DNA from 3 places in the Lutispora sp. QWL-02 genome. Region 1 is predicted to be linked to each of the others. Evidence: riboswitches for the same ligand, from Rfam matches in the RefSeq annotation. Region 1 holds a riboswitch; each other region holds the start of a gene.
The links. Region 1 has a riboswitch for molybdenum cofactor ahead of AC4HCY_RS18730 (NADH-dependent [FeFe] hydrogenase, group A6). Riboswitches for the same ligand answer to the same signal wherever they lie in the genome.
Positions count from the first base shown of each region.

Region 2: it holds a riboswitch for molybdenum cofactor, as region 1 does, so the genes downstream of both, AC4HCY_RS03340 (4Fe-4S dicluster domain-containing protein) here and AC4HCY_RS18730 (NADH-dependent [FeFe] hydrogenase, group A6) in region 1, are expected to answer to the same signal.
Region 3: it holds a riboswitch for molybdenum cofactor, as region 1 does, so the genes downstream of both, AC4HCY_RS03960 (ligand-binding sensor domain-containing protein) here and AC4HCY_RS18730 (NADH-dependent [FeFe] hydrogenase, group A6) in region 1, are expected to answer to the same signal.

Region 1 is NZ_CM177762.1:3,930,398-3,935,482, reverse strand. Features, by position in the region: gene groL (chaperonin GroEL) at 1-1,249, shown strand, start outside; gene moaC (cyclic pyranopterin monophosphate synthase MoaC) at 1,465-1,917, shown strand; gene AC4HCY_RS18735 (MogA/MoaB family molybdenum cofactor biosynthesis protein) at 2,262-2,771, shown strand; molybdenum cofactor riboswitch at 2,865-2,984, shown strand; gene AC4HCY_RS18730 (NADH-dependent [FeFe] hydrogenase, group A6) at 3,093-4,829, shown strand; gene AC4HCY_RS18725 (ECF transporter S component) at 4,833-5,085, shown strand, end outside.
Region 2 is NZ_CM177762.1:759,383-764,467, reverse strand. Features, by position in the region: gene AC4HCY_RS03365 (nucleotidyltransferase domain-containing protein) at 1-181, opposite strand, end outside; gene AC4HCY_RS03360 (AAA family ATPase) at 644-1,150, opposite strand; gene AC4HCY_RS03355 (CPBP family intramembrane glutamic endopeptidase) at 1,216-1,878, opposite strand; gene AC4HCY_RS03350 (hypothetical protein) at 2,145-2,399, shown strand; gene AC4HCY_RS03345 (hypothetical protein) at 2,564-2,779, shown strand; molybdenum cofactor riboswitch at 3,353-3,463, shown strand; gene AC4HCY_RS03340 (4Fe-4S dicluster domain-containing protein) at 3,541-4,020, shown strand; gene AC4HCY_RS03335 (aldehyde ferredoxin oxidoreductase family protein) at 4,020-5,085, shown strand, end outside.
Region 3 is NZ_CM177762.1:880,386-885,470, reverse strand. Features, by position in the region: gene AC4HCY_RS03970 (helix-turn-helix domain-containing protein) at 1-359, shown strand, start outside; gene AC4HCY_RS03965 (MATE family efflux transporter) at 517-1,860, shown strand; molybdenum cofactor riboswitch at 1,929-2,052, shown strand; gene AC4HCY_RS03960 (ligand-binding sensor domain-containing protein) at 2,145-5,085, shown strand, end outside.

The DNA of each region.
Region 1 (5,085 bases):
ACAATTGAAGAACGTTTCCAAGCCCATAGAGAGCAAATCCGCCATAGCGCAGGTTGCTTCCATATCAGCAGGAGAAGAGGCAATAGGGGATATAATTTCAGAAGCTATGGAAAAGGTAGGCAAGGATGGCGTTATAACCGTTGAAGAATCAAATACCTTCGGTACAACTTTGGATGTTGTTGAAGGAATGCAGTTTGACAGAGGCTATGTTTCCATGTACATGATCACAGATACGGAAAAGATGGAAGCTGTATTGGATGATCCGTATATACTTATCACAGATAAAAAATTATCCAATATTCAAGATCTTCTTCCGGTATTAGAGCAGATCGTACAGCAGGGCAAAAAGCTTTTGATAATTGCAGAAGATATTGAAGGGGAAGCGCTTTCAACATTGGTTGTAAATAAACTAAGAGGAACCTTTACTTGTGTGGCTGTAAAAGCTCCCGGCTTCGGCGACAGAAGAAAGGCAATGCTTGAAGATATAGCTGTGCTCACAGGCGGTCAGGTGATATCCGAAGAACTTGGCTTAGACCTTAAGGAAACAAAGCTCAGTCAATTAGGAAGAGCAAGACAGGTCAAAGTCCAGAAGGAAAACACCATAATCGTTGACGGTGCAGGCGATGCTCAGGTTATAAAGGATAGAGTAAGACAGATAAAAGCTCAGATAGAAGAGACAACTTCTGATTTCGATAGAGAAAAGCTTCAGGAAAGGCTTGCAAAACTGGCAGGCGGCGTGGCAGTTATCAAAGTCGGCGCTGCAACAGAAACTGAGCTCAAAGAAAGAAAGCTTAGGATCGAAGATGCTCTTGCAGCTACAAGAGCAGCTGTAGAAGAAGGTATAGTACCTGGCGGCGGAGCTGCTCTGATAAGCGCAATAAAGGTTGTTGAAGGCTTATTGAAGGATGCTCATGGCGACGAAAAGACAGGTATTCAAATTGTAAGAAGGGCTTTGGAAGAACCTGTAAGACAGATTGCAGAAAATGCAGGCCTTGAAGGCTCAGTAATAGTAGAAAAGGTTATCAACAGCGAAGCCGGAGTGGGATATGATGTGACAAACGATAAGTATGTCAATATGATAGAAGCAGGTATAGTTGATCCTACAAAGGTTACAAGATCCGCATTGCAGAATGCTGCATCTATAGCATCAATGCTTCTTACAACTGAAAGCATAGTAGCAGACCTTCCTGAAAAGGAAAAACCCATGATGCCCGGAGGCGGAATGGGCGGAGATATGGGAATGTACTAAAATAGATAAAAAGCTGCGAATTATCGCAGCTTTTTGTGCTTTTTGGCTGGCGCCTGGATGATGCCTTCCAAAACTCTGATAGCGTTATCTTGCGTCCGAATAAAGAATACTGTTAATAATTGGCCTTAGGAAGTATAATAGTAGATAAGAAACTGGATTGGGAGGTAATCGCTTTGGAAAGATTGACTCACATAAATGAGAAAGGCTATGCAAAGATGGTGGATGTTACGGAAAAAGAGGAAAGCTTGAGAGAAGCGGTGGCTCGAGGTTCCATCTATATGAAAAAGGAAACCATAAGAGCTGTAAGCGAAGGCAAAATAAAAAAAGGAGATGTGCTGTCTGTAGCTCAGGTGGGCGGAATAATGGGAGCCAAGAGCACTTCTGTCATAATACCAATGTGCCATAATATCAATATTTACGGTGCGGATCTCGAATTTAATATTGATAAGGAAAACTGCAAAATAGATATCATTGCAACGGTAAAAACATACGGAGTTACGGGCGTCGAGATGGAGGCTTTGACGGCCGTATCGATTGCAGCCCTTACTATATATGATATGTGCAAAGCCATAGACAAAGAAATGGTCATATCCGATATACATCTTGTGAAAAAAACAGGCGGCAAATCAGGCGATTTTTATTTCAGGGACTTAGGTTCTAAATGTTAAAACGAATGGGTTTTAGAACTCAGGAGGGACTGGGGTATTCCTTGCGGGTCATAGGGGAACGAAGAACCACTAAAAGACACGAAGACAACACGAAAAAACACTAAATGATCAAATAATCTGACAGGTAGATGGGCGGTTTAAAGCGAAGCTTGTCGTCCTGAGCACCCATGATTTTCATAACAATGACATGGGTTATTGCTCTCTTCCGTGTAATTCAGTGCCCCATTCAGTGTCTTTCAGTGGTTTTCGTTCCCCAGGACCCCAAAGGAATACCATAATGCCAGAGGCTAGCGGCTAGTGGCTGACCTATAAGGAATACCCCATAGAAAAGAAGGAGGAAGCTTATGAGCAAAGATTTTACATTTACATTCGGTATAATCACAGTGAGCGATAAAGGCTCAAGAGGAGAACGGAAAGATGAATCGGGGCCGACAGCGGAAGAATTGCTGAAGCCTATGGGCGGGATTATGAAAAAATATATGATGGTGCCGGATGAAAGAGAAGATATAAAAAAAGCGATAAAAGAAATGGCTGACAGCTTGAACATCGATATGATTTTGACAAGCGGCGGAACAGGCTTTTCACCCAGGGATGTCACTCCGGAAGCCACTTTGGAGATGATTGAGAGGATTGTGCCGGGGATATCTGAAGCCATGAGGGCTGAAAGCCTTAAAGCGACGCCTAAGGCGATGCTTTCAAGAGCTGTGGCAGGTATCAGAGGCAGATCTCTTATAATAAATCTGCCCGGAAGCCCCAAAGGAGTGCGAGAATGTCTAAGCGTTGTAATTCCAGTGCTGAGGCATGGCATAGAGACTTTAAGGGGAGAAACTTCCGAATGCGCCGAAAGGAAATAGAATCAATTTTCCATAAATCTGATAGCTGATAAATAGAATTAATTGCTTCTAAACTAATTGACAAAGCATTAACAATATATTAGAATAAATATGATAAAAAAATAACTCCGAGTCGGTAGTCCAAAGAACTTTTTCTTATGGAGCACAGGCTAACGGGTTGAATGAAAATGTTCATGCTGCCCGTGTGTGGAAAGGAGCTAAATTTGAGAACCGTAGCCTTAATGGTATACGGATTTGTTTATGGTTGTTAATAAACTCCTTTTTTGGGGAGTTTATTTTTTAGTAACTTATCCAATTTACATGACAAGGGGGATAAACATTATGGAAATGGTAAACCTGACAATTGATGGTATCAAAACCCAAGTACCAAAAGGTACAACAGTTTTGGCAGCTGCTAGGTCATTAAACATTAATATTCCTACACTTTGCTTTTTAAAAGATATTAATGAGGTCGGAGCATGCAGAATGTGCGTTGTTGAGGTAAAGGGAGCCAGATCTTTGCAGGCGTCATGTGTGCTTCCCGTTGCAGAAGGCATGGAAGTAAAAACCAATTCAAAAGACGTGAGAGAAGCCAGATCTGTAATTCTCAAGCTTATATTGGCCAGACATGAAAGAGAATGTTTGACATGCTCCAGAAACCTTAACTGCGAGCTTCAAAAGCTTTGTGAAGAAATGGGCATAGATGGTTTGGACTTCCAAGGAGAAAAGATAACATATGCGGTAGACACAGCATCACCTTCAGTGGTCAGGGATCAGAATAAATGCATACTTTGCGGAAGGTGTATAAGCGTTTGCAGGAATGTACAGGGCACTGGGGTTATTAACTTTGCAAGAAGAGGAGTCAAGACGACTGTAACCACCTCCTATGATAAAGGCTTGTCTGAAGTAGCCTGCATAAATTGCGGCCAATGCATAAAGGTATGTCCTGTGGGCGCATTAAGGGAGAAAGATGACAGGGACAGAGTCTGGGAAGCATTGGATAACAGCGATATGTATGTTGTAGCACAGACAGCTCCAGCGGTTAGAGTTGCTTTGGGTGAAGAATTCGGTATGCCCGTAGGCACTAATGTAGAAGGAAAGATGGTATCTGCCTTAAAGAGATTAGGCTTTGATAAAGTTTTCGACACGGATTTTGCTGCAGACTTAACAATAATAGAAGAAGGCACTGAACTTTTAGGCAGGATTAAAAACGGCGGAAAGCTTCCGATGATCACTTCCTGTTCTCCGGGCTGGATAAAGTATTGTGAACATTATCACAACGATTTCCTTGATAATCTTTCAAGCTGCAAGTCACCGCACCAGATGCTGGGCGCATTGACAAAATCCTATTATGCAGAGAAGATGGGTATTGATCCCAAGAAAATTTTTGTTGTATCCATAATGCCTTGTACAGCCAAGAAGTTTGAATCCGGCAGAGAAGAATTGGAAGTTGACGGCTTGAGGGATGTAGATGCTGTCATAACTACCAGAGAACTGGCAAGGATGATCAAAGAAGCAAGAATGGATTTCGGGACCTTGGAAGATAGCAAATTCGATAAGGTTATGGGCGAATCAACAGGTGCTGCTGTAATATTCGGAGCAACCGGCGGTGTAATGGAAGCTGCTTTGAGGACTGTAGCAGATATTCTCACAGGACAGGATTTAAAGGACATAGATTATAACCCTGTAAGAGGACTTGAGGGAATTAAAGAAGCAGCAGTTAAGATAGGAGATCTTGAGGTAAAGGTTGCTGTGGCCCACGGTACAGCCAACGCAGGAAAGCTTCTTGATAAAGTTAGAAATGGGGAAGCCGACTATCACTTCATAGAAGTGATGGGTTGCCCCGGAGGATGCATAAATGGCGGAGGACAGCCGATTATAATAGATAAGGAAAAGACTGAAGAGGTATGCAGAAAAAGAGCTCAGGGGCTATATACCATGGACGCTGAAATGCCTTTGAGAAAATCTCATAAGAATCCTGAAATCAAAGCTTTATATGATGAGTATTTAGGAGAAGCCAACGGGCATAAAGCTCACCACCTGCTCCATACTCATTATGTTAAGAGAGAAAGGGTATAGATCATGATAGATAAAAGTACCAAGACCTTAACCAGAGCCGCTATACTCCTTGCGGTGGCTTTAGTCTTTCAATTTGTGAAGATGGGTCAGCTGGTAACGGGCTCTGGTATCAATGCAGTACTGATCGTTGCGGCTCAGATATGCGGTTTGCCTTGGGCGGCAGCAATCGGTGCTATAACCCCTTTTATGTCCGTAGTTTTGGGGGTTAATCCTCCAGCATTGATTCCCGTGGTTCCATTTATTGTAGCAGGCAACA
Region 2 (5,085 bases), 1.3 Mb from region 1:
TAGTATTGTTTATTATGATTAGGTCAAGATCACTTTTTTCATGGAAATCTCCGGTACTAAAAGAACCAGTAAGACCAATAATTGCAATATCGTCCCGGAAATCTTTCTTGACGCGCTCGATCACCATATTTATTATTCTTTTATTTTTTTCGATTAAATTTTGCTTTGTCATTTCGTCCATACATTGCACTCTCCTTAATATCTAATATAACCCAATAAAGCTACATATTTGCAAGCTAAGGTAGAACAGCCAGTTACCTAGCTACCCCCTCACATATCCTGGCATGCGGTATTATCGCACCGGGCTCTTCAGCAGGTCTCATTTCTGCATCAGGCTTTGCCCGTTTTATTATTTCCTTATCGCCCTTTTCATGTTGGCTTCCGTTACGTTTACAACAAGTTGCCAGACAGGACGCAAGACGCGCTATTGGTGGGTGGTTAGCCCTTACCATATAGAAACTTTCATTCTATCAGAACCGCCAAGCTTTGCTTGGTGCACTAACGTCTGGTATCTCCAACGCTGCTGAACTGGACGGACATACAAGGAATACCCCTTGGTGGTGCTCACACCCTTAGGCATCCCTAATTGATTTATGCTGAGTGTAATAAAAAAATGCTTTACTATAAGCAGAAATCATATTCATTAACTATTAGGAATCTGCTTATATATTATTTCTGCTGCCTGTTTTGCAGAAATCTCGCTTACATCTATTTTTTCACTATCCATTCTAAAATAATTGCTTAATCTTGGCACACTTATCTCAATAATATCTTCCGTCCTAATACCCTGTTCTATATCTTTTTTAATTCTTTCAATCAATGCCTTTTCAGAACATACGATAGAGAACTTATATACAGTACAATCATCTTTGTTTAGTCTGGACAGCACATCATCAAGAATGCTTTGTTCATGCATTACCCAACAAAAAATAATATTTTGATACTCTGAGCAGGAAATAAAATTGTTTAATAGATGAGTAATATTATCTATTACCATCTTTTTAGTTTCGTCCGTCACAATAAAGGGCGACATATCCCAACACCAATCGCCGTCAAGAAAAACACATTTAGATAATAAGTTTTGCAGTTCTCTGCTTGTTGCAGTCTTTCCTACACCCATTGTGCCATTTATGAGAATAAGGTTTTTCAATCTTTCGCACCTCCCATTATATAAATTGCTTGCTCACATTATTCTAATAATGATGTAAGCTAAAATTATTTGAACCAGTTTTGAAAAATAAGCCCTGTAAAAGCAAAAAAATTTGTAATTATGTGAGCTATCGTTACAATTTTAATAGAATTGGTTTTATATGCAACCCATCCCCATAATAGTCCCATGAAAAAAGAACCGCCAACTAATGAAACAAATCCACCTTCGTATACAATTCCTTTTGCCAAATATAATGATATATGCCAAATGCCAAAAAATATTGATGGATATATATACGCTAAAATAATGTTATTGTTAAAAGCTTTATTAAAAGCTCCACGCCAAAACATTTCTTCAATAGTTCCATTTATTAATGCAAATAATAGAGCAATAAATAAAACTTGTAATCCTGCTGTTGAAGCCAATTCCTTAAATACCACAAAAAATGTGGCAATACAAGGTATGAATGCCAATAAGTAATACAACTTTCTCATTATAGTGGGAATGTTTGATTTTTGAGTATAAATTCCTCCCAGACTACTTAATCCATTAGAGTTATACACAGATACAGGCAGGCAAAATATAAACCAGTATATACAAAATCCTACTACATACCCTGCTGTTCTTCCTATTGCAACGGTAAGCAGAGGAATTAAAATCAACATCGATATACATAATATCGGAGCAATAGAAAGCAAAACAGTTTGCTTCTTCTCTAAACTTATCAACCCTAATCCTCCTTCTTCTATTAAGTTCGTTTTTATCTTAATAATTTATGTGATTAAATCAATATCAATCAGCTTGTTAATGCCCATGATATAATTGACCTAGTGTCAATCAGGTTATAGTTCTTTTTCCTCCTGTTGAACCTTGACCGTTTGCATGGATATTATCAAGCCGATTGAACACTAAATACGCAACAAAAGAAGGTGATACATTGAACCCACTTTACGTCGGTATTGATATTAGCAGCAGTTCCAATGTCGTCTATTTCATGAAACCTGATGGAACAAAACATAGCTGCTTTCCTGTTTCAAATAGTCTAGATGGCGCTAGATTATTATCCAATAGGATTGTTTCTGCAATTACTTCTGAATCCCTTACAGATCTTATCATTGGATTAGAAGCTACTTCCGTCTATGGTGACAGCCTCGTTTGTTTCTTAAGGGAAAATGGTAATCTTGCTCCATACAATAAAAAGATTCACTCAATCCCAAGCAGGTTAAAAAGTTTATGGATGCTTACATAATTGCAGATGCCCTGCGCTTTGGAAGAATCAACAATGAGGTATATACAGACGATTACCGTTACAAGGTTTTGCAGAGCCTTACACGTGCTCGTTTCTTCGCTGTTCAGAGCTAAACCAAGGATAAAAAGCGTTTCCTCAACTATTTATTTATGAAGTATTCTTCTTTGGCACAGGAGAAAGTATTCTCAGATACTTTCAGCACCACTGCATTAGCTGTCTACGAAGAGTTTGATTCCGCAGACGAGCTGGCCTACATGGATTTAGATGAACTAACTGACTTCATTAAAAAAAAGGAAAAAATCGCTTTCCTAATCCTGATGAAGTTGCTAAATTCATTCAGGCAGCTGCCAGAGGTTCCTACCGTCTGCCCAAGACAGTAAATGACTCTGTCAACCAGGTGCTATCTATATCCATAAGCTTCATAAGAGCGCTGGATGCACAGATCAAAGCTTTGCCCTGTTTTAAAAAACATAGTAGGCAGGGCTTGGGTAGGTGTCTTTTGCTTTTATTAGAGTAATGAGATTATCTCATTATTTCTTATTTTCACTACTTGACATCACATCTCTGGACTATCTTAACTGTTAATTACCTACCTATTTCTCCCTTGTATAATCTTCGATTCAACTCTCATGGATCTCCATTGAACAATTTCTTACAATTACGCAGTACTATAAACTACCTAATAAAATTGCCCTAACAAACCTGGGCATGAATGCCCGACATCTCGTCATATTTCAGATATCTTTTCCAATCTCATGTCCATCTACCTAAACATTACCATAATGATTTGGCTTTTTCTACATATAATTACTAATTTTGCGACTATTTCATAGCCATATGTTCTCCATATAAAACCTCTAAAATAAATTGTGCAAATATTTTGTGTTTTTCGTCATATTAGAAGGAGTTGTTTAATACATGTAGAATAAGTAAATTAAATGTATATCTTATAAATTTCATATCGACTCCGATTCCATATGACCGGTTAAGGTTTTTGGAACGATAGGGCATGGGTAGAAATGCCCATACCTGCCGTTGTGCAAAGGAGTCCATCTGTGTTGCAGTTTGTGCAAAAACAGATGGGCTTTTTTAATTAAATAAAGGAGGTGGAGCTGGCGTCCATGCGGCGTCCAGTAAAGGATTGAGCAAAGTATTAATGATTTCTCCGGAAAAGTGCATCGGCTGCAGAACCTGCGAGCTGATCTGCTCCTTCAACAGGATGGAGGAGTTTAATCCGAAGCAAGCTGCAGTATCCGTGCTGGCTTATGATGAGGCTGCAATAGCAGTGCCCATCATGTGCATGCAGTGCGAAGACCCTTCCTGCATGAAGGTTTGTCCTGTAGGAGCAATCGTAAAAGCGGAAAATGATGCAGTCATAATCGACGTTCAAAAATGCATCGGCTGCAAGATGTGCATAAGCGCATGTCCATTGGGCAATATCACCTATAGCCCGAAAGAGAAAAAAATGATCAAATGCGACTTGTGCGGAGGGAATCCGCAGTGTGCGGAGCTTTGTCCCTCAGGAGCAATTCAGTACAAAGAAGCTACACCTGCAAACCTTAATAAAAAGAGGAAGATCGGCGAAAGATTCAAGGATTTGTTTGGGGAGGTGTATGAATAATGTTTGGATTTACAGGCAAACTTCTCAGAGTGAATTTGACCGACAAGACCATTAAAAGAGAAGGCATTAATCCTGAGGATGCCAGGAAATACCTTGGTGCCAGAGGCTTAGGCACAAAATATTTCATGAATGAAGTTGATCCAAAGGTTGAACCTTTCAGCCCCGATAACAAGCTCATATTCATGACCGGCCCCCTGACGGGTACCTTAGCTACTTCTGCAGGCAGATATGAAGTAGTTGCCAAGGCTCCCCTGACAGGCACCATAGGAGCTTCCAATTCCGGAGGCCATTTCGGACCCGAGCTGAAGTATGCCGGTTATGACGGAATCATATTTGAAGGAAAATCAGAAAAGCCCGTTTATCTATACATAAATGATGATGAGGTGGAATTAAGAAATGCTGAGCATCTTTGGGGCAAAACCGTGTTTGAGACTACCGACATGCTGCTCGGCGAAGCAGGCGAAGATGCAAGAGTGGCCTGTATAGGCCCCGGGGGAGAAAAGCTGGTACTATTCGCAACGGTCATGAATGACAAAAATAGAGCTGCAGGCAGATCAGGCCTTGGTGCCGTAATGGGCTCAAAAAATCTTAAGGCTGTAGCAGTAAAGGGCTCAAAATCTGTAGAGGTTGCAAAACCCAAGGAATTTCTTGATATATGCAAGAAAGGCAGAACGATGCTGAAGGATCATCCCGTTACGGGTGCAGGCTTAGCCGCCTATGGCACTGAAGTCCTTGTCAATATTTTGAATCAATCCGGTGCCCTTCCCACTAGAAACTGGAGAGACGGCGGCATATTTGAGCATGCTGATGAGACAGCAGGGGAGACTTTGACGGAAAAATATTTGGTGAGAAATAAAGGCTGCTTCGGCTGCAATATGGGATGCGGCAGAGTGACCAGGATACCGGAGGGCAAATTTAAAAGCTTTGGTGAGGGGCCTGAGTATGAAGCAGGCTGGTCTTACGGAGCAGATTGTGGTGTCAGGAACCTGGAAGCCATATGCAAGGCAAATTTCATATGCAATGAATTAGGCATTGACCCCATAACCATGGGCTCCACTATAGCCT
Region 3 (5,085 bases), 1.5 Mb from region 1:
TCTACCTATATGACGATAAGCTGAAAAGCCCTGGGATCAAAGATAGAGCCCTCAAAAAATCCGGAATGAGAACCATGCTGAAGCGAAAGTATTCCATCAACTTATCTTCCCTCCCCGATGATTTCAGGGTCATATCTTACAATATAAATGAAAAAAACGGATCAACCTACGATAATTGGATTTCCATCGGGGCCCCAAAAGCTTTGACTGGTGAAGAACTAAAGCTGCTTGACACTGCATCCGGACCTTCTGTAAAATTCTATAACGCAGGCAAGAGCCCTGTCTTTAACATAATATCAGCCTTAGAAGGCTATGGAGCCAACTTGATTCAGCTTCAAAAAGTACAAAAGCACCTATAACATGGTGCTTTTTATTTATTCGACGACTTACGAAAAACTTCAGGTGCTTAAACTTATACCTTTTAACGGTTACCTTGGTGAATGAAAAAAATTACAAATATGTATATACTTTTTATTGAGGATGATGTCTGTCCGTTTACGAAAGGTTGTGATCGACATGAAAATCAATAGAAATATATTCAAATCAGAAAACACAGATAAGCTTCTCATTAAATTTGCAGTGCCTACCATCATAGCTCTATTAGTCATAGAGCTATATAACATGGTGGATACCATATATGTAGGTCGGTATCTGGGAAGCACAGCCATAGGAGCATTGGCAATAGCCTTCCCTGTTCAGCGCCTTATTTCCGCCTTGGGCCTTTTGATAGCCGTGGGTTCCTATACCGCGGCATCAAGATATCTGGGAGAAAAAAATTATGATGATCTGAAAGCTGTAATAAAAAATTCTCTGGTCCTTACCATACTGATAATGTCTGCAATTACATCTCTCCTGTATTTCTTTTTGGATCCCATAATAATAGGGCTGGGTGCAAGCCAAAGCATATTGCCTTATTCCAAGGATTATATAGGCATTGTGATATTCGGAGGCGTATTTCAATCTTTAGCTATAGTGATGTGCTATATCATAACTGCTCTGGGAAACCCTAGAATAACCCTTAAGGCCACAGGCTTAGGAGCTGTTTTAAATATAATACTGGATTATGTATTGGTGGCCTATTATCCTTTAGGCGTGAAAGGAGCAGCAATTTCAACAGTTTTATCTCAGTTCATATCCTTCTTATATGCATGGCACAAATTCAGCTATGTGAAAAAGGATTTGAATTTAGGCTGGAAGCTCAGGCTTAATCATGGTATTTCTTCAGAGATCCTCTTGATAGGCTTCTCCACCTTTGTGATAGAAATATCCGACGCAGTAGTAGCTGTGCTATTGAACAACCTTCTCCTGTCCTACGGAGGGGATAAGGCATTGATAATAATAGGTGTTACCACAAGGATCTCAATGTTCCTGTTTATTACCGTGATCGGCATAAGCTCTTCCATGCAGCCCATAGCGGCATTTAATTACGGAGCTGATAATTATGATAAGGTAAAAGATGTGGTAAAAAAATCAATCGATTATGCGACCGTGTCATCAGCTATTGTGTGGCTGTTGATGATGGTCTTCCCTCAATATATTATAGGCTTCTTTATGGCTGATTCCGAACTGCTTATAGATACCATAAGAATCCTGAGAACCATAATATCCATTTTCCCCGTTGTAGGCGTATACTATGTTGCAATATACTTTTACCAGGCAATGGGGGAAGGCAGGGGTTCCTTCCTCTTGTCCATTTACAGGCAAATTGTAGTGTTCATTCCTCTTATGTTTATAATGGCCAAATCCATGGGCTTACCGGGAATCTGGCTGTCCTTTCCCATATCGGACATGATCTCTTGCTTAACCGGCATCTATTATATAAAGCGCGCTTTTGATATAGTGGAAGAGCCGGAATACTAAACAGGCGATTAGCCTTGCATTGACAACTGTTTAACGTTATAATATAGATATAATTTCCATAAGCTCAATAAACAGAAATACTCCGATTTTATGCATCTAAACGAATTATACGCGCAAGATGCATAAAACGAAAGGGTATTGCAGGAAACTGCAGTGCCTTCCAGTGCGAAAAGGAGTAATAAACCGGCTTTTTAAAACTTCTTTTTGCTATAAAAGAAGTTTTTTTATTACTCATTTCCATTACGAGTAAACTGTGTCAAAATTTTAAATAGGAGGAGAGCATTATGAGCTATTCAAACACTAAGAAATCCTTGAAGGTACTGGCACTATTAACAGCTTTTACCCTTATATTTTCATCCCTTGGCCTTATAGCTCCGGATGTATTAGGAAGTTCTGTATACGCAGAAGCATGGACTCCTAAAACGGAGCAGCCTATTGTTGTGGTTACGGGCCAGGGTATAGGATTCACCGATGAAAAATCGTATACTCTAAGCGAACTCATATCAATGCAGCATGTTACAAATCTTTACTCCACAATAAACACCACTCCCACCAAGAGCATATATCTTGGGAAGGGAGTAAAAGTCGATGATCTCCTGAGCAAATCAGGCTTCACCAAAGACAAATATGATCTATTCAAGATAGCTTTTGCAGCCAAGGATGGTTACAAGGTCACCTTCGACCCTTCTCACAAAGGAGATTCTACCACTTCCAAGGTATTGACCACCCCATCCTACGGTATGGAAAGATATTATTTCCCCAAACTGGGCAGCGGACAAGCCGACGGCAAAATCCCCGTGGATACCATACTGGCCTTCGGAAGAGCCGGCGATAGGGGTAAACCTGAGATAATACCCCAAAGCAGTTCTATAGAAGCTTTGACTGATAAGGATGCACCCCTCTTGATGGTAGGCCAGCAGCATGTGGAAGAACAAAATAATCCCTTGTTTAATAAAACCATACAAAAAATACTTGTTGGCGAAGAACTGCCTGCAGTTCTGAAAATAGGTAATAAGGATTATACAAGAGCTGAAATACTCCTCATGCCTAAAATGGCAGGCAATTGGACCTATACTAAAAAAACAGGCCCGGTGGCTGACTACTGTGTGGGAGTTCCTTTGAGCGAACTTCTCAATGGCTATGACGATAAGGACAAAGTAGAATTTATATCTGCCGACGGCTATGCAAATGATCCTGTTACCGTAGGAGATATAAAAGATTCCTCCAAGCAGTACATACTGGCCTATGAAGCAGGCACCGGCTCCGGTGACTCCAAAGCAGTCTGTGACACTGCAAAGGATAACCCGGCTATAGTCGGTTATTTCAGGATATACAGCCAAAACGGCTCCTTAATAAAGCTGGTCAACGAGATCAAGGTCACTCCGTCCGGCGGAACAGACTATTCCAAGAGTCCTTACAAGCACATTACAAACGGCGGAGTTGCCGGCGATGCACCTTACAATATAGATGCAATAACAGGAGCAACATTGACCTTTGAAGGTCCCGGCCTTGCGGCCAGCATACCTCTCTCCATCAGAGAAATGGAGAACCAAAATGCAGGTGCCTTCCGCGGAGATTATAAGGATATTCGAAGCGGAAAAGAGACTGTACTTAAATATGAAGGAATCCGTCTTGAATACCTATTGAAGAATATGACCTCCGGCACAACCGGTATAAAGCTCACCGATTCCGCCTATAAGGTGCTCTTAAAAAACAGAGTGAGACAGACCATAGCAGAATTTACCTTAGAGCAAATTGCCCAGGCTGAAGCACAGGGCAAGCCCATAATCATATCCTATGGAACCTCAAACCGGGACGGCTCCAATCCGAGGCCATTTGTCTATGATGCAGGAGCAGGTGCCGATGCGTCCTTGGGCAATGAGGATGGCTGTATAAAGCTTGTTTATGATAAATCAGCCTTCCGCTTTGATCCGAACCCCAGCTATACCAAGTTCGGAAACATTGCATACATCTATGTGGCAGAGAATGATTCCCCGGGCTATAAGCATGATAAAGCCCCTTACGACAAAGCAGAGAATTCTCAGTACATAATAACCGTTACGGGAGATAAGATCGGAAGAGAAGTAAACTATACAGTAAAGCAAATAGAAGATATGGTCAAGTATGAAGACAGCAAGCCCGCTATAAGCGGCATGGGCTATAGAGCCGAATACAGCCTCTCCAACTCAACCTACTGGTATGTCAATGAATATGAAGGGGTTAAGCTGTGGGAGCTTCTGAAGAAATCCGGAGTCCCCGAAGCCATGGCCAAGGGCGAAGGCTCCAAGACCGTGGTGCAATTTGCCGCTACAGACGGCTATAAGGATTTTGACAAGTTCACTCTGGCTCAGATAGCAGATCCCGGTCTATTCGGATACTATGAAAAGAACCCCGCCGATTTGAACGACGGAAAATACGCTTCCAAGGATGAAGATGATTTAAGATCCACCGGTTATCCCGTTTTAGTAGCCTATGGGGTCAACGGATATCCATATGTTATAAAAAATATTCTGGACGGCTATAAGAGCGGCCTTGGCAATGATGGAGGCCCCTTGCGCATCATATCCGGCAAAACAGAATACCACCATGCCAACGGCTCAAAGCAGGCCAAGCTGCTGGATAAGATAATCGTGGGCAATGAAGTCAACTACAGCACCCACAGCGGGAATCCGGACGAAAATTATAAATCTCTCGCTTCTCAAAAGATAGATGTAAAAGTGATAGGCATGGATGGAAGCACTCTCAAGAATCTAAGCTACACAATAGCAGATATAGAAAGCATGATTTACGGAGCCGATATCTCCAATACTGAAAAGGTTAAGGCTAAAGTAAAGGATTTCTACAAGGTCAAAAAAGGCGATAAAGCTTACATCGATTTGTATGAGGGTATAGATCTTAGCTATTTCCTGAAGGAGAAGGCTCAGATACCCGGGATCAAAGGCACAGTGATCCTTACAGGCTCTAAGGGAGAATCCTTGACCGTATCCCTGGACGATATATTCTATAACAGCAAAAAATCCATCCTGGCTTTTGCTAAAAACGGCACCCCCATGGTACCGGATAAAGACTCTAAGGGTTATGTCAGCTCCTATACGGACGGAACAGGCGAGAAGATCAATGTGAAGAACGACGGCGGGCCTCTTATGATGATCATGCCCCAGGAAAAATCCATAAATGCGGTTGCTTCAATTGCAATAAATCTTCAGCCCGATAAATATGCCCATA